2 linked regions of the Shinella zoogloeoides genome follow. The protein of the gene in region 1 binds, or shares a complex with, the protein of each later gene. Links are inferred from orthologs where the notes say so. Each region holds a gene or a part of one and is shown in the gene's direction. Other genes may lie near its edges. The genes, in order: uvrB and Q9316_RS11230.

Region 1 (8,553 bases):
CCGTCGGCGCCAGTGCCGGTCTCGCGCTCTACCCGCAGCACGGCGAGACGGCCGATGCGCTCTTCGCCAGCGCCGACATCGCGCTCTACGCCGCCAAGGAGGGCGGACGCCGCCGCCTCGGGCTGTTCAACCCGGAACTGAAGGCCCGCATCGAGCGCCAGCGCCTCATCGAGGCGACGCTGGCGGAGGCCATCGAGCACCGCCAGCTCCAGGTGGTCTTCCAGCCGCAGGTGGAGCTTGCGACGGGGCGCGTGACGGGCTTCGAGGCCCTGCTGCGCTGGGCGCATCCCGAACTCGGCGCCGTCAGCCCGCCGGACATCGTGCGCGCCGCCCACGCGCTGCACATCTCGACGGCGCTGACCGGCTATGTCGCCACCCGCGCCGCCGAACTGCTGCGCACGCTCCCGCGCCTCGGCCTTCCGGAGGCCGCCGTCGCCGTGAACGTCTCGCCGCGCGAATTCTCCGGCGACACGCTCTCCCGCCTCTTGACGGACATCGCCCGCGAGCATGAGATCTCACCGGCCCTGATGGAGATCGAGATCACCGAGGAGGCGATGCTCGACACGCAGGCCGCCGGCGCCGAGCTGGCGCGGCTGGAAGCCGCCGGCTTCCGCCTCGCCGTCGACGATTTCGGCATGGGGCATTCCTCCCTCGCCTATCTCGCCAGCCTGCATATCGACCGGCTCAAGATCGACCGCAGCTTCGTCACCGGCATCGCAAAAAGCCGCGAGAACCAGGCGCTCATCGCCGCCCTGGTCGGCATCGGCCATGCGCTGTCCATCGACATCGTCGTGGAAGGCGTGGAGGAGGAAGAGGAAGCCGAGGTGCTGCGCATGCTCGGCTGCCGTCACGCCCAGGGCTATCATTTCGCCCGCCCCATGCCGGCGGCGGAAATCCCGCGCTGGCTCGACCAGCATGCGAGGCGCATCGCAGAGGCCGCCGCCCGCAAGCGATAGGCGGCAAACCCGCACAGACGCGGTTCATCCCCACGCTTCGACGAGAAAGCGGCGCGGATCCTCCGCCGGCTCGCCGGCCCTGCGCCAGGCATCGAGGATCGCCGCATAGTCCCGGGCCGCGCCATGCAGCGCAAGGTCGTCGAGCCTGTCCGCCCGGTAGACGAGGAACGGCGGCTGCCACGGCAGGCCGCAACGGTGCGCGGTCGCCTCCAGCGGGCGCAGCAGCTCGGCCATGGTGAACTTGTTGGCGCCGTCGCGGCCGTAGGCCTCCGGCACGTTGCCCGCCGTCGCAGCCACCAGCAGCGGCTTGCCTTCCAGCAGGCGACCCTCGGTCTCGTAGGCGAGGTAGTACATCCGGGTCAGCACCGCATCCTGCCAGGCCTTCAGCAGCGGCGGCGTCGAATACCACTGGACCGGGAACTGCAGCACGATGCGATCGGCCGAAAGCAGCCGGGCCACCTCCCGGTCGGCATCGATCACGCCGTCCGGATAGAGCGCCTGCAGGTCGGCGACCTCGACATACGGCAGGCGGGCGGCGGCCGCGGCCAGCGCCACATTGGCGCGGGAACGGCTGAGATCGGGATGAAAGAGAAGGATCAGGGTCTTGCTCATGGCGTCGTCTCCTTGTTGACGCCCGGAGAATGCCGCGACTAAGAAAATCATTCCAATGGATGATTTGTATATGATATTATCCATTTCATGAATTTAAGATCGATCGACCTCAACCTGCTCGTCGTGCTGGATGCCCTGCTGGACGAAGCCCATGTCTCGCGCGCCGCCGCCCGGCTGAACCTTTCCCAGCCCGCCACATCCAGCGCGCTCGACCGCTGCCGCCACCTCTTCGGCGATCCGCTGCTGGAGCGCGGCAAGGGCGGTATGCGCCTGACGCCGAAGGCCGAGGCGCTGCGCGATCCGCTGACGACCCTGCTCGCCGATATCGCCGCCGTCGTCGATGCGCCGGAAGAACCGCTTTCGCACATCCGCCGCACCGTCCGCATCACCACCGCCGACCACCCCGGCATCCTGATCGCCGGCCCGCTCCACCGCGCGCTCGCCCGCTCCGCCCCCGGCATCGACCTCGTCATCCAGCCCTGGCACGGCGCGCCGGCGGCGCTCGATTCCCTTGCCCGCGGCGCCAGCGACATCGCCCTCTCCGTCTTCCCGAGCATCGACGAGGCCGCCTTCCACTGCGAAACCCTGCTGAACGAGCACTATGTCGTAGCCATGCGCAAGGACCATCCCGCCGCCGCCGGCTTCGAGCTGGATCGCTGGATCGCGTTCCCGCACATCCTCGTCTCCGGCCGCGGCGACACGCGCAGCCCCCTCGACGACAAGCTCGCCGCCCTCGGGAAATCCCGCCGCGTCGGCATCGTCGTGCCGAGCTTCCTGATGGTCCCGCCGCTGCTCGAAGACGGCGACCTCATCGCCATGATGCCGGCCCACACCCTGCCGCCGGACGCCGCCGGGCGCTTCCACGTCGTTGCGCCGCCCCTCCCCGTGACCGGCTTTCCCCTTCACCTCGCCTGGCACCGCCGACGCGACAAGGACCGCGCGGTGCAGCATGTGGCGGGCGAGCTTCGCAAAGTATTCTCCGGCCTCTAGCCGATCTTGTTCACCAGTTGCGCGGTCGCCAGCAGCATCACCAGGTCGCGGATCATCGGCCGCAGGTGGCGGTCGAAATCGATCGGCGTATCGACCGGCGGCAGCTCGAAGAAGTCCTTTTTGGCCGGCACCAGCAGGTAGCATTGCCGCCCGCTCAGCGCGATGCGCACCACGTCGTCGCGCCATTCGGTGGCGAGATAGTCGAGCGCCCTGGCGAGCGTGCCCTGTACGAGAGGCGTCGCGGCCTCCGGCCGAGTGGTGCGGAATTCGTGCGAGGCGTCAACTTCCGGATTGCCGCTGCTGACGAGCGCCAGGCTGGAGCCGCCGAAGAGGTCGCGCATGAAGCGCTGCACGGCGTTCGGCTTGCGCGCCGCCAGCAGGAGGCCGGGAAATTCCTGCACGCGCTCGAAATGGAAGACGACCCCCTTGAACGTGGTCTGGCGGCTCTTGCCGCTGCCGGTGCTGAGCTCGGTTTCCGACAGCGTGAAGGCGAGCCCCTCGTGCCGGCCGGCGATCATGTCGCCGTGCTCGCCGCGGTCCCGCGCCACGAAGTCCTTGCCCGGCAGGCCCGCCATGAAACGCGGCGTCGCGCCGTGCGCATACTGCACCTCCTCCACGAAGCCGAAGACGAGCGGCAGCATGCGGTCGCGCAGCGTCTGCTGGAAGTTCTTGGATGGGGCGACGGCATATTTCCAGACAAAGCCGCCGCCCACGAACAGCAGGCCGAGCACGATGCCGACAACGTTCGACTCGATATCCGACCACGCCATGTACGCGACGAAGGCCGCGAACAGCAGATAGCCGCCGAAGATCAGCAGGACGCGCAGATAGAGTTCCCGCGTCACCCGCGGCCGCGCGCCGTTATAGGCCGCCACCGCCGCGCGCAGGTTCTCCAGCGCGCCCTCCTTCGGCATCAGTGCCGCTTCGTCCACCGTGCTCATGACCGCCCCTCCGTGCTGGCAGGATAACGGCCGGGGACGGCGGCAAATTCGTTTCCCTTTTGTACTCATCACCCCTTTTCTTTCCGGGTGACTCTCTCCATATTCCCCGCATGGCCAGATCACCGAAAAAACCCTCGCCCTCGAACCCCGGTTTCGAGGAAGCCCCGCAATCGCCCTTCACCGGGACGCCCTTCGAGTGGAACGAGAAGGATAAGCGAGTCCCGGCGGAAAAGAGCGAGCCGCTCTCCGGCAGCGTCTCCGACTGGGTGAAGCAGCTCGAGGCCGAGGCGGAGGCAGCGGGCGTCGAAAGCCGCCGCGAGGTCGCCTCCAAGGCGGGCAAGCACCGCAAGTCGGTGGAGAACGCCGCGCGCCGCCACACGGAGCAGGTGACCGTCTCCAAAACCTCCCGCGGCGTTTCCATCGGCGGCTCGTCCGATCCGAAGACCCGCGCCGCCGCCGGCCTCAACCCGGTCTCCGGCATGGACACCTCGCTGGAGGACGCCGTCTCGCTCGGCGCCGGCACGGCGGTCACCGCGACGGTGGAAGCGCTCTCGGCGCTCATCGAGTCCGGCAATCCGCTGTTCAAGGACGGCAAGCTGTGGACGCCGCACCGCCCCGCCCGGCCGGAAAAGTCGGAGGGCGGCATCCCCATCCGCATGATCAGCGAGTACCAGCCCGCCGGCGACCAGCCCACCGCCATCAAGGACCTCGTCGACGGCCTCTCCTCCGGCGAGCGCAGCCAGGTCCTGCTCGGCGTCACCGGCTCGGGCAAGACCTTCACCATGGCCAAGGTGATCGAGGAGACGCAGCGCCCCGCCGTCATCCTCGCGCCGAACAAGACGCTGGCCGCGCAGCTCTATTCGGAATTCAAGAACTTCTTCCCGGAGAACGCGGTCGAATATTTCGTCTCCTACTACGATTATTACCAGCCGGAAGCCTATGTGCCGCGCTCCGATACGTTCATCGAGAAGGAGAGCTCGATCAACGAGCAGATCGATCGCATGCGCCACTCCGCGACGCGCTCGCTGCTGGAGCGCGACGACTGCATCATCGTCGCCTCGGTGTCCTGCATCTACGGTATCGGCTCGGTCGAGACCTATACGGCGATGACCTTCCAGATGGAGGTCGGCGAACGGCTTGACCAGCGCCAGCTTCTCGCCGACCTCGTCGCCCAGCAGTACAAGCGCCGCGAGATGGATTTCCAGCGCGGCAGTTTTCGCGTGCGCGGCGACACCATTGAGATCTTCCCGGCCCACCTTGAGGATGCCGCCTGGCGCATAAGCATGTTCGGCGACGAGATCGACGCGATCACCGAGTTCGACCCGCTGACCGGCCAGAAGACCGGCGACCTGAAGTCGGTCAAGATCTACGCCAACAGCCACTACGTCACCCCGCGCCCGACGCTGAACGGTGCCATCAAGGCCATCCGCGAGGAACTGAAGCTGCGCCTCGCGGAGCTGGAGAAGGCCGGCCGCCTGCTGGAGGCGCAGCGCCTGGAGCAGCGCACGCGCTACGACCTGGAAATGCTGGAAGCCACCGGCTCCTGTGCCGGCATCGAGAACTATTCGCGCTACCTGACCGGCCGCCGCCCCGGCGAGCCGCCGCCGACCCTCTTCGAATATGTGCCGGACAATGCGCTGATCTTCATCGACGAAAGCCATGTCACGGTGCCGCAGATCGGCGCCATGTACCGCGGCGACTTCCGCCGCAAGGCGACGCTGGCCGAATACGGCTTCCGCCTGCCCTCCTGCATGGACAACCGCCCCTTGCGCTTCGAGGAATGGGACGCCATGCGCCCGGACACGATCGCCGTCTCGGCGACGCCCGGCGGCTGGGAGCTGGAGCAGTCCGGCGGCGTCTTCGCCGAGCAGGTCATCCGCCCGACCGGCCTGATCGACCCGCCCGTCGAGGTGCGCCCGGCCAAGAGCCAGGTGGACGACGTGCTGGGCGAGATCCGCGAGACCGCGGCCGCCGGCTATCGCACGCTCGTCACCGTGCTGACCAAGCGCATGGCGGAAGACCTCACCGAATACCTGCACGAACAGGGGGTTCGCGTGCGGTACATGCACTCGGACATCGACACGCTGGAGCGCATCGAGATCATCCGCGATCTTCGCCTCGGCGCCTTCGACGTGCTGGTCGGCATCAACCTGCTGCGCGAGGGCCTCGACATTCCCGAATGCGGCTTCGTCGCCATCCTCGACGCCGACAAGGAAGGCTTTTTGCGCTCGGAGACGTCGCTGGTGCAGACCATCGGCCGCGCGGCGCGCAACGTCGACGGCAAGGTCATCCTCTATGCCGACCAGATCACCGGCTCCATGCAGCGCGCGATGGACGAGACGACACGCCGCCGCGAGAAGCAGGTGGCCTACAACGAGGCGAACGGCATCACCCCGGAATCGGTGAAGGCAAAAATCTCCGACATCCTCGACAGCGTCTACGAGCGCGACCACGTCCGCGCCGACATTTCCGGCGTTTCGGGCAAGGGTTTCGCGGATGGCGGCAACCTCGTCGGCAACAACCTGCAGGCCCATCTCAACGCGCTGGAAAAAGCCATGCGCGACGCCGCCGCCGACCTCGACTTCGAAAAGGCCGCCCGCATCCGCGACGAGATCAAGCGCCTCAAGGCCGCCGAACTCGCCGTCATGGACGACCCGATGGCGCGGGAGGAGGCGAGATCACAGGAAGGTGGCAAAAGCGGAAAGTCCGGCGCCTCCGGCACCCCGTCAGGAAAGTCGCGCCCGACTTCTCCTCCGTCATCCTCGGGCTTGACCCGAGGATCCACAGCGGCAAACGCCGACGCCCCTTCAAAATCCCTCTTCCAGAAACCCGAACTGGACGAGATGGGCCGCGACGTCGCGACCCCGGCCGGAAAATCCCTCTTCCGCAAGAACACCCTCGACGAAATGACCGTCGGCCGCACCGAAAAACCCGTCACCGGAGACCTCCCCCAACGCCCCGACGAAACCCTCTCCACCAAGAAACGCCCCGCCCCCCTGCTGGAAGGCCAGCCGGAGCACGCGGCCGGCCCGGACGATGCCAAGCCTGTCCGTCGGGGGAAGATCGGCGTGGGGAGCTATGAGGACCCTGCGGAGACGAAGCGCAAGGGGCGGACGAAGGGGAAGACGGGGCGGCCGGGGCGGTGATCGTTGCTTGGCCGCGGTGTGAAATAATTCACATCATAAATCTCTCTACTCGTAAAAGGTGTTGCCAGGAGAGTTCTGTCTTCCTATCATAAAGAGAAACATTGAATTATGCGCAATTTAAAATAGAGAAACGAATGAAGCCCCTTCTTGATTGGATAGATTTTGGCAAGATCTCTGCTGAACGCGATGATTTGCTTAGTGAGTATTTTTATGACGCAGGAGTACTAAGCAGTGTGATAAAATCAAATACAAGTTTCTTAATCCTCGGCAGAAAGGGGGCCGGGAAAACAGCCGTTTTTCGCTATTTTTCTGAAAATACAAGTAGATTTATTTCAGATAATAACTCCCTTGCTATTTCCCTTTCCCTACAGGATTATAGCTGGTCGGCTCATGAAGCCTTAGCGAATCCGACAAAAGCCACCTCATTAGCATTCCTACAATCTTGGAAATTTGTAATATATGTCCAAGCTATAACTGCCATTAAGAAGAAATACGAGCAGAATAAAGAAAGACCCCCAAAATCAATTACTTCGTGCGCGCGCTTAGTCGAAAAAATATATCAGAATCCGTACCCAACCATCGGCCAAGTTATTGGAAATAAAATACTTTCTTTGTCGAAACTGAGACTACCCGGTGGAGGGGTAAATCTTGAGGATGGCGACTTAGATGAAATCTCTATCGAAGCCGGTGAATTAGAGTTTTCCGACTTGTCGGGCGACAACAGCCTAATTGCAAATTTATCCAGAAATATTGAAACAATTACATTGATTTTTGAAAGCAGCATTAAAAATACCCCAAATCTACCAACTGTTTTTGTCTGCTTTGATCGAGTAGATGAAGCATGGGACGAAGAATCAATAGATTCATCCAAACGACTAATTGCAGGACTTGTTTCTGCGTCAGAGAGCATTACATCACGCTTAGGCGGAAAAATAAGACCAATCGTTTTCTTGCGAGAGGATATATTTGAGGAACTCTCTCTTAACGATAAGAATAAGCTGAAAGCAGACTGCGGTCGCCTTCTAGCCTGGCAAAGAGACTCTCTGTTCCGCGTCATACTAGAGAGGGTCCAATACTTCGCGAAGAGTAATGGTATTGTACCAGCAGTATCCGACATAGATTCCTTGTTTGACAAGGACAAAATGCGACAAGGAATGGCACCGTCTGATTATATTCTAAGAAGAACCATGATGAGACCAAGAGATCTCATTCGCATACTCCAGACGGTTACAGAGGATATGGCAGGCAGAAGAGATGATCCGTTTGGCGGAGATCCAGTTAGCACAGAAAAGCTTGAGTGCTCTTCAATATATAATGCTGAAGCAACCTATTCGGAGTGGCTCCGTGGTGAGATTGTCGATGAATGGCGTGCACAGAGACCGGATATAACCAATTATTTGAATGCTATTCAGAACGTTGGGTCGACTATTGTTACTAGGGAAAGCCTAACCAACTCATTGAGCAATCTCGGTATTAAGCTAACCGAGGCTCAAGTAACTGAGGTCATAAGGTTCTTGTTTGAGAACTCCCTTATCGGATTAAAGGTAGGTAAATCACAGCAATGGCGTTTCAAGTGTTTTCAACCGATGCAGGGCTTTATCGAAGCAGATGAATATAAGGTACACGATGGACTTGTCCGCGCCTTGAATTTGCGAGAGCCGCGTAACGCTAATCAGGACCCTTCGTAAGAAGGATTCCTGTAAGCTGACCAGCGTGTTGTGGGCATTATCGGACAAACGGCCCGCCGGATATGTCTGAACGGCATATGCTTCTTTCGAGCGCAGAGTTGCACTCCTTCTCTGGGCGAGCCGCGAGTACGAGTCGCCGCCGACGCATAAGAGTTTATGCCCCTAGAGACACGATACTTGGCAGCACTCCTACTCCGCCGCCTCGCCCTTCACGTCCAGG
Region 2 (7,983 bases), 150 kb from region 1 along the record:
GTCGCATAGGGCGTCACCGTCACGGTGCGGATCGCCTCGCCGTCGCCGATGGCGTTCAGCCGGTCGTTGACGACGGTCATGGCGACCGGCTTGGTGGAGACCAGCACCGGACCGCCGCCGAAACCGCTGCGGCGCGCGCCGCCCTCGCCTTTCGTTTCGTCTTCACCGGCCGGCGCAATCGCGGCGACGAGCGTGCCGGGCAGGCCCGCGGCCTCCAGCATGTCGTTCGCCCCAGGCACGAAGCGGCCCAGGAGCAAGACCCCGGCCGAAATGACGCCGAGGCTTATGAGGACCTGTTTCCAAACCCGCATGCACACTTTCTCCAATGGAGGCGAACCGTCGCCTGTTGCGGCGCGACATAGAGCAAGTATCCCGCTTTGGAAATGAACCGGCAATGAAAGAATTGGATCATTACGGAAATGTAAGATTGGCGGGCCGCTCTGTTACCGAAATGTAAGAAAACGTGGAGAAATCTTCCCTCGTTGCCCCTCCCGCGAGCATGGACGGGACTGGACCGCCTTCAAGCTTGTGCTAGCTTTTCCCACGGCCTCCTGGCCGCAGATCATTTGAGTATTCTTTCATCAACGCATTGACGAAGAGAGGGGAAGACCATGTGTGACGCCTGCATTATCGATACCGTGAAGAACCGCATGCTTTCGAGAAGAAGCTTCTTCCGCGCCGCCGCCGCGGGAGCCGCCACCGTTGCCGCCGCAAGCTCCGGGTCCTTGAGCCCAGCCCTCGCCCAGGCGCCGACCAAGGTGACGGACCTGACCCACGAACTCCACGAGGAGTTTCCCACCTTCTTCGGGCAGCAGCAGTTCTGGCGCGAGCAGAAGTTCAATTACAAGGAACACAAGTTCAACCTGTTCGAACTGCGCGTGAATGAGCACACCGGCACCCATCTCGACGCGCCGCTGCATTTTTCCGAGGACGGCAAGTCCGTCGCCGAAATCCCGGTCTCCGACCTCGTCGTGCCGCTCGCCGTCATCGATATCCGCGAGAAAGCGGACGCGAACCCGGATGCGCAGCTCACGCCGGATGACATCAAGGCCTGGATCTCGGCCAATGGCGACCTGCCGGAAAAGGCTTGCGTGGCGCTGAATTCCGGCTGGGGCAGGCATCTCGGCACCGACAAGTTCCGCAATGCCGACGCCGAGGGCAAGATGCACTTCCCCGGCTTCCATGTCGAAGCCGTGCAGTATCTCGCCGAGAATTCCAGTGCCGTCGGCATCGCCGTCGATACGCTGTCGCTCGACCACGGCCTCTCGCCGGATTTCGCGACGCATTATGCCTGGCTCGCCTCCGGCCATTGGGGGCTTGAAGGCGCGGCCAATCTGGACCAGCTTCCGGCAAAGGGCGCAACACTCATCGTCGGCGCGCCCAAGGTGCGCGGCGGAACGGGCGGCCCGTCCCGCGTCCTGGCGCTGGTTTGACCACTATCGGCCGGCGGTTGACCGCCGGCCCTTCCTTCAGGAGAGATGCATGAGCACCGTCAAGCCCGCCGAAGACCTCGAAGCCGATCCGCGCGTCAAGGCGGTGTTCGACGATATCCGCGCCACCCGCAAATCGGATTTTGTCAACAATTTGTGGCGCTACCTCGCCTTCGATCCCGCGCTGCTGGAACGCACCTGGGCCGAGGTGAAGGCGGTTATGGCGACACCCTCGACGCTCGACCCGCTCGTCAAGGAAATGCTCTACATCGCCGTCTCGGTAACGAACGGATGCAGCTACTGCGTCCATTCCCATACGGCGGCGGCGAAGGCCAAGGGCATGACGGACGCGCAATATGGCGAACTGCTCGCCATTATCTCGCTCGCCGGCAAGACCAACCAGCTCGCCACCGCCCTGCAGGTGCCCGTGGACGGCGTCTTCGATGCGGATCGCTGGAAGGCCTGAACGGCACGACTTTCCACAATCTTATGGCTGCAAATTTTCCCCGCGGAATAAAAGCAGAACGGAAAACTGGCCTTTCGGAACCGAATCACTACATTGAGCCGCATGATCAGCGGTTACGACGACATTCCCTTCTTCGACGAGGACCCGCAGCTTGCCGGCAAGCCGGCGGCACCGGCCAAGCCGGCCGGCGGCAGTTCGGGTATCGGCATCGCCGCGCGCGCCATGGCGGCCCGCGACGCCCACCGTGCGCCGGACTATCTCTCCGGCCTCAATCCCGAGCAGCGCGAGGCGGTCGAAACGCTCGACGGCCCCGTTCTCGTGCTCGCCGGCGCGGGCACCGGCAAGACGCGCGTGCTGACCACCCGCATCGCCCATATCCTCGCCACCGGCCGCGCCTTCCCCAGCCAGCTTCTCGCCGTGACCTTCACCAACAAGGCGGCGCGCGAGATGAAGGAGCGCATCGGCCTCCTCGTCGGCGGCGCGGTCGAGGGCATGCCCTGGCTCGGCACTTTCCACTCGATCGGCGTAAAACTCCTGCGCCGCCATGCCGAGCTCGTCGGCCTGCGTTCGGACTTTTCCATCCTCGACACTGACGACGTCGTGCGCCTGATCAAGCAGATCCTCCAGGCCGAAGGCATCGACGACAAGCGCTGGCCGGCAAAGCAGTTCGCCGGCATGATCGACACCTGGAAGAACAAGGGCCTCGACCCGGCGCAGATCCCGGAGGGGGACGCCCGCGCCTTCGCCAACGGCAAGGGCCGCGAACTCTACGTCGCCTACCAGAACCGCCTGAAGACGCTGAACGCCTGCGATTTCGGCGACCTTTTGCTCCACCCGATCCGCATGTTCCGCGCCAATCCCGACGTGCTCGCCGAGTATCACCAGCGCTTCCGCTATATCCTCGTCGACGAGTATCAGGACACCAACACGGCGCAGTACATGTGGCTGCGCCTGCTCGCCCAGCGGCCGAAGGGCACGCCGCAGAACGTCTGCTGCGTCGGCGACGACGACCAGTCGATCTACGGCTGGCGCGGCGCGGAAGTGGACAACATCCTGCGTTTCGAGAAGGATTTTCCCGGCGCGAAAGTCATCAAGCTGGAGCGCAACTATCGCTCGACGGCCCATATCCTCGGCGCCGCCGGCCACCTGATCGCCCACAACGAGGACCGTCTCGGCAAGACGCTCTTCACCGACCGGCACGATCCTGATGACGACAAGGTCGTCGTCCATGCGGCCTGGGACTCGGAGGAAGAGGCCCGCGCCGTCGGCGAGGAGATCGAGCAGCTCCAGCGCAAGGAACACAAGCTCAACGACATGGCGATCCTCGTGCGCGCCTCCTTCCAGATGCGCGAATTCGAAGACCGGTTCGTCACACTCGGCCTGAACTATCGCGTCATTGGCGGCCCGCGCTTCTACGAGCGCCTCGAAATCCGCGACGCGCTCGCCTATTTCCGCCTCGTCAGCCAGCCCGCCGACGACCTCGCCTTCGAGCGCATCGTCAACACGCCCAAGCGCGGCCTCGGCGATACGACGATCCGCAACCTGCATGACTATGCCCGCGCCCGCGACATTCCTATGCTCGCGGCGGCGGCCGATATCATCGAGACGGACGAGCTGAAGCCGAAGGCGCGCAAGGCGCTCTTCGACGTCGTCACCGATTTCCGTCGCTGGCAGACACTGCTGGAAACCATGCCGCACACCGAGCTTGCCGAGCAGATCCTCGACGAGAGCGGCTATACCGCCATGTGGCAGGCCGACAAGTCGGCCGAAGCGCCGGGACGCCTCGATAACCTCAAGGAACTCATCCGCTCGATGGAGGCCTTCGAATCGATGCGCGGCTTCCTGGAGCACGTCTCGCTGGTCATGGATGCCGAGCAGAACGAGAATCTCGACGCCGTCTCGATCATGACGCTGCACTCGGCCAAGGGCCTCGAATTCGAGACGGTCTTCCTGCCCGGCTGGGAGGAAGGCCTGTTCCCGCACCAGCGCGCGCTCGACGAGGGCGGCCGGTCGGGGCTGGAAGAGGAACGCCGCCTCGCCTATGTCGGCATCACGCGGGCGAAACGGCGCTGCCACATCTGGTTCGTCTCCAACCGCCGCATCCACGGCCTCTGGCAATCCACCCTGCCCTCGCGCTTCCTCGACGAGCTGCCGGAAGGCCATGTGGAAGTGGCCGAAGTGGAACAGTCCTATGGCGGCTATGGCCGCGGCGGTTATGGCCAGTCGCGCTTTGACAAGCAGGAGCCGTTCCAGAACGCCTATTCGACGCCCGGCTGGCGGCGCGCGCAGGCAAACCGCACGGATGCCACGCGCGACAACTGGGGCTCACGCTCCGGCCATGCCGTCGAGCGCATCGGCTACGGCGAGAGCGGCCCGCGCGCCCGCACCATCGAGGGCGAGCTGATCGCCAAGTCGGCCACGGCCGAACCGTCGAAATTCGCGATCGGCGACCGGGTGTTCCACCTGAAATTCGGCAATGGCAACGTGGCGGCGATCGAGGGCAACAAGCTGACGATCAACTTCGACCGCGCCGGCCAGAAACGCGTGCTCGACGGTTTCGTCGAGCGGGTGTGACGGGAGCTGACGGCGACCGCTAGCGCTCGGCTTTGTAGAGGCGCTCCCATTCCCGGCGCAGGATTGCCATGAACGCACAATCCACCAGCTCGCCGTCCGCCCTGCGCCAGCAATCCCGAAACACGCCTTCACGCACAAACCCGGCTTTTTCGTAGAGGCGGATGGCAGCGGCGTTGTCGACGGTGGCGTCCAATGCCACACGATGGGTCAGGGGATCGGCGAAAAGCCGCGCCAGTACCGTGGACAGCAACGCAAGGCCCTGCCCCTTGCCGGGAGCCTCCACCGCCATTTCCGCGATCGCGTAGCTTCCGGGCAGCCAGTTGATGAGGCTTGCAAAACCGGCCGCGCGCCCCTCGGGCTTCCATACGAGCAGTGTGCCTTCGGCGGTTCCGCGCTCGAGTTCGCCATCTTCGAGCGGTGTCAGGAAGCGGGCATTTTCCGGTCGGTCCCATATCGTTCTGATGAACGCGTAATCCGCCGGCCTTGCGATATCCAGTTCCATCAACTCACGTCCCGCTGCATTCACAAGTCTGGAGGCCGCGCCCGACGGCCCGACCTGTTTCCTGCCGAGCCCTCAAGCGCCGGCCTTGCGATAAAGCGCGGCGAGGCGTGTGCGGGAGGACGGCAGTTCCGGCACCACGACCAGCATGGTGACACGGCCCCGCTTGAAGGCGTTCAGGAACGGCTCGTAGTTCTGGAAGGCGACGCAGCCGTGCGAGCCCTTCTGGCCGCGCAGGAGATTGGTATGGGTCAAGAGGCCCGTGCGGTTCTTCGGGTCACGGCCGTCGATCGAGAGCATGCGGATCGCCTCGACGCCATGGAAGCGGCGCTCGCGCATCTTTAGGCGATAGATGCCGGCCGGTGTCGGGCCGTTCATCTTGATGTGCTCGTAGTCAGGATTGTCGCGCATCTTGCCGATGCCGGAATGGGCGCGCAGCTTCGTGCCGTCAGGCATGTGGACCGTCGCGTTGGAGACATCGTAGATCGCGACCTTCGTGCCCCTGCCCGGCCAGCCGGTGCTGCCGCCCTTGCTCTTGAAGAGATCGCCGAACAGCGAGCGCTCGGGCTTGGCGAAGGCGACGTCTTCCTTGTCCTTGTCCTTCGTTTTCTCACGCCTGGCGCGTTCGACGGGCTTTTCCTCCGCCGGCTTGCGCTCGATCGTGACGGTCTCCAGCGCGGGGCGCGCCTCGGGCAGCGGGATATCGCTGAGGATGTCGTCGTCCTCTTCCGTCTCCGGCTTTGCCATGACGAGGCCGAAAGGCTGGATGTCCTTGCGGGCGGAATTTTCGGGAAGGAGCGCGGTGACCAGCGCGGGTTCGCCGCTGATCGCCTTCTCTTGATCCACGGAGCGTTCGGCGCGGGCGAACGCGGCCTCCAGCATCAGGGCCTTGGCCTTCTCGCGCTTGACGGCGGAGGCGAGCTGGACGGAGATCCGGCGCTGGTGCGCGATCTTGATCGCCTCGGCGGTGAGCTGCTTCTGGCGCAGGTCGCTTTCCGACGGCGGCGAAAGGCGCGAGAACTTCGCGACCTTCACCATGCGTTCGGCGTGCTGCCGCGCGGTTTCGAGCGGCTTTACATGCAAGGCGGCGGCGATGTTCTTCTTGCCTTCCGACAGGGAGGATGCCGCCTCCTGCATGGCACCCAGCGTCGAGACGACCGCCCAGGCGGACCCGGCGATGACGCCGCAGGCAAGCAATGCGCTGAAAAGGACACCCCCGGAACGGCCCCGACGGGATTTCGACGCGGAACGCGCGGAACTGTATACAGACGCCATGATACTCGTTACCCGATACTCGTTACTCGACGCGGCCGCGGAAGTGACGCTCCGAAAGCCGTTACGCTGGCGGCGGGCGGGAGCACGCGCCCCCGATCCCTGCCGAACGAGCAAAGAATGACGAAATATGGTAAGCAATTCCTAAACGGCGCCTCGTGTTTTTGAAGGAATCCGCCGGGCGGTCCTCGGCACCCGGCAAGGCGTGCCTTTCACGAAATTGCGGCGCTGGCGTGTCCGGAAAGCCACGCCTCCCTAGAATTGGGGATGCCGGCCGAGCCAGTCGGTTGCCTTTTCATAGGCGGCGGCCGCCGAAAGCACGTCGCGATCCCGCCGCGAACGGCCGATGATCTGAATGCCGGCGGGCAATCCGTTCGCGCCGAAACCGGCCGGCATGGCGGCGACCGGAAGGCCGGCAAGCGTCGGCCCGATCACCACTTCCATCCAGCGGTGGTAGGTGTCCATGGCCTGCCCGTCGATCGCTTTCGGCCAGTCGAGTTCCGCATCGAACGGGAAGACCTGGGCGGAAGGCAGGATGAGGAAATCGTAACGCGTGAAGAGGTCCGCGACATGGCGGTGCCAGTCGCTGCGCGCCAGCGAGGCGGCATAGATGTCGGCGGCCGAAAGGCCGTGGCCGTGTTCGATCTCCCAGATCATTTCCGGCTTCATGCGCGCCCGGCGCGCCGGGTCGGCATAATCCGCCGCCTGCGCGCCGGCGACGAGGAAATGGCGCAGCGTGCGCCAGGTCTGCCACAGCCGGTCCATGTCGAAACCGGGGGGAACCTCCTCCACCACGCAGCCCAGCCGGCGGAAGACCTCGAGCGACGCACGGCAGAGGTCCAGCACGCCCCGCTCGAACGGCAGGTAGCCGCCGAAATCGCCGAGCCAGCCGATGCGGGCGCCCGAGAGGTCGCGGTCGGGATCCAGCGAAAGGCTCTCGTCGGTCAGGGACAGCGGATCGCGCGGATCGTGCCCCGCCTGCGTCGCCAGGAGCGCCGCGACATCCGCCACGCTGCGGCCCATCGGGCCGTTGACGGCAAGCTGGCCGAGGAAGAGCTCGTTGCCGAGCGAGGGCACGCGGCCGAAGGACGGGCGGAAGCCGACGACATTGTTGAAGCCGGCAGGATTGCGCAGCGAGCCCATCATGTCGCTGCCGTCGGCGACCGGCAGCAGCCGCGCAGCCAGCGCCGCCGCCGCCCCGCCGGACGAGCCGCCGGCGCTCTTCGCCGTGTCGTATGGATTGCGCGTCACGCCGAAGACCGGATTGTAGCTGTGCGAACCGAGGCCCATTTCCGGCGCATTGGTCTTGCCGATGACGATGGCGCCGGCGGCGCGGATGCGCTCGACATGGATATCGTCGTAGTCGGGCACGAAGTCCGCATAGTTCGCCGAGCCGAAGGAGCAGAGGATGCCCTTGGCCTCGGAGAGGTCCTTCACCGCGAAGGGCATGCCGTGCAGCCAGCCGCGATAGTCCCCCGCCGCAAGCGCCCTGTCCGCCGCCTCCGCTTCGGCCAGAAGCTCTTCGGCGGGCCGCAGGCTGACGATGGCGTTGATGCGCGGATTGATCGCCTCGATCCGCGTAAGATGGGCCGCCATGACGCTCCGGCAGTCGAGCCAGCCTTCGGCTATGGCGGCGGAAAGGGCAAGGGCGGAAAGATCGGTGATGTCCTGCAAGGTCGGCTCCGGCAATCGTCTGATGCTAGGATCGATCGACATTCAGCCCAGGCCGAGCCGAAAATGGT

The links.
Region 2: the proteins of uvrB (region 1) and Q9316_RS11230 are in contact, whole or in part, in a crystal structure (PDB 7EGT), measured with the Thermus thermophilus proteins. The link is inferred for Shinella zoogloeoides from one-to-one orthologs. Residues at the interface, in WP_096411307.1 of Thermus thermophilus: Glu23, Leu25, Arg26, Asp27, Gly28, Glu29, Arg30, Phe31, Arg55, Glu326, Asp327, Phe328, Glu379, Ser382, Gln383, His398, Gly400, Arg401; in WP_096412145.1 of Thermus thermophilus: His654, Arg656, Phe657, Gln666, Asp668, Glu669, Lys680, Arg681, Leu682, Ser683, Lys685, Tyr686, Ala687.

The regions. Positions count from the first base shown.
Region 1 is NZ_CP132311.1:1,887,130-1,895,682, forward strand. What follows is about bases 3,217-6,845. They hold uvrB (excinuclease ABC subunit UvrB), read left to right. Parts: upstream 3,217-3,609; coding sequence 3,610-6,645; downstream 6,646-6,845. Other genes in these bases: Q9316_RS10480 (DUF3137 domain-containing protein), read right to left, coding at 3,217-3,499; Q9316_RS10490 (P-loop ATPase, Sll1717 family), read left to right, coding at 6,780-6,845. Also shown: Q9316_RS10465 (putative bifunctional diguanylate cyclase/phosphodiesterase), read left to right, coding at 1-956; Q9316_RS10470 (NAD(P)H-dependent oxidoreductase), read right to left, coding at 981-1,568; Q9316_RS10475 (LysR family transcriptional regulator), read left to right, coding at 1,656-2,558; more of Q9316_RS10480, read right to left, coding at 2,555-3,216; more of Q9316_RS10490, read left to right, coding at 6,846-8,333; Q9316_RS10495 (J domain-containing protein), read right to left, coding at 8,523-8,553. UniProt on the Escherichia coli protein: The UvrABC repair system catalyzes the recognition and processing of DNA lesions. A damage recognition complex composed of 2 UvrA and 2 UvrB subunits scans DNA for abnormalities.
Region 2 is NZ_CP132311.1:2,042,468-2,050,450, forward strand. What follows is about bases 1,676-4,734. They hold Q9316_RS11230 (ATP-dependent helicase), read left to right. Parts: upstream 1,676-1,998; coding sequence 1,999-4,470; downstream 4,471-4,734. Other genes in these bases: Q9316_RS11225 (carboxymuconolactone decarboxylase family protein), read left to right, coding at 1,676-1,896; Q9316_RS11235 (GNAT family N-acetyltransferase), read right to left, coding at 4,490-4,734. Also shown: Q9316_RS11215 (efflux RND transporter periplasmic adaptor subunit), read right to left, coding at 1-311; Q9316_RS11220 (cyclase family protein), read left to right, coding at 612-1,433; more of Q9316_RS11225, read left to right, coding at 1,483-1,675; more of Q9316_RS11235, read right to left, coding at 4,735-4,972; Q9316_RS11240 (DUF2778 domain-containing protein), read right to left, coding at 5,045-6,244; Q9316_RS11245 (amidase), read right to left, coding at 6,497-7,915. UniProt on the Escherichia coli protein: A helicase with DNA-dependent ATPase activity. Unwinds DNA duplexes with 3'-5' polarity. Translocates on single-stranded DNA with 3'-5' polarity. Initiates unwinding more efficiently from a nicked substrate than double-stranded DNA.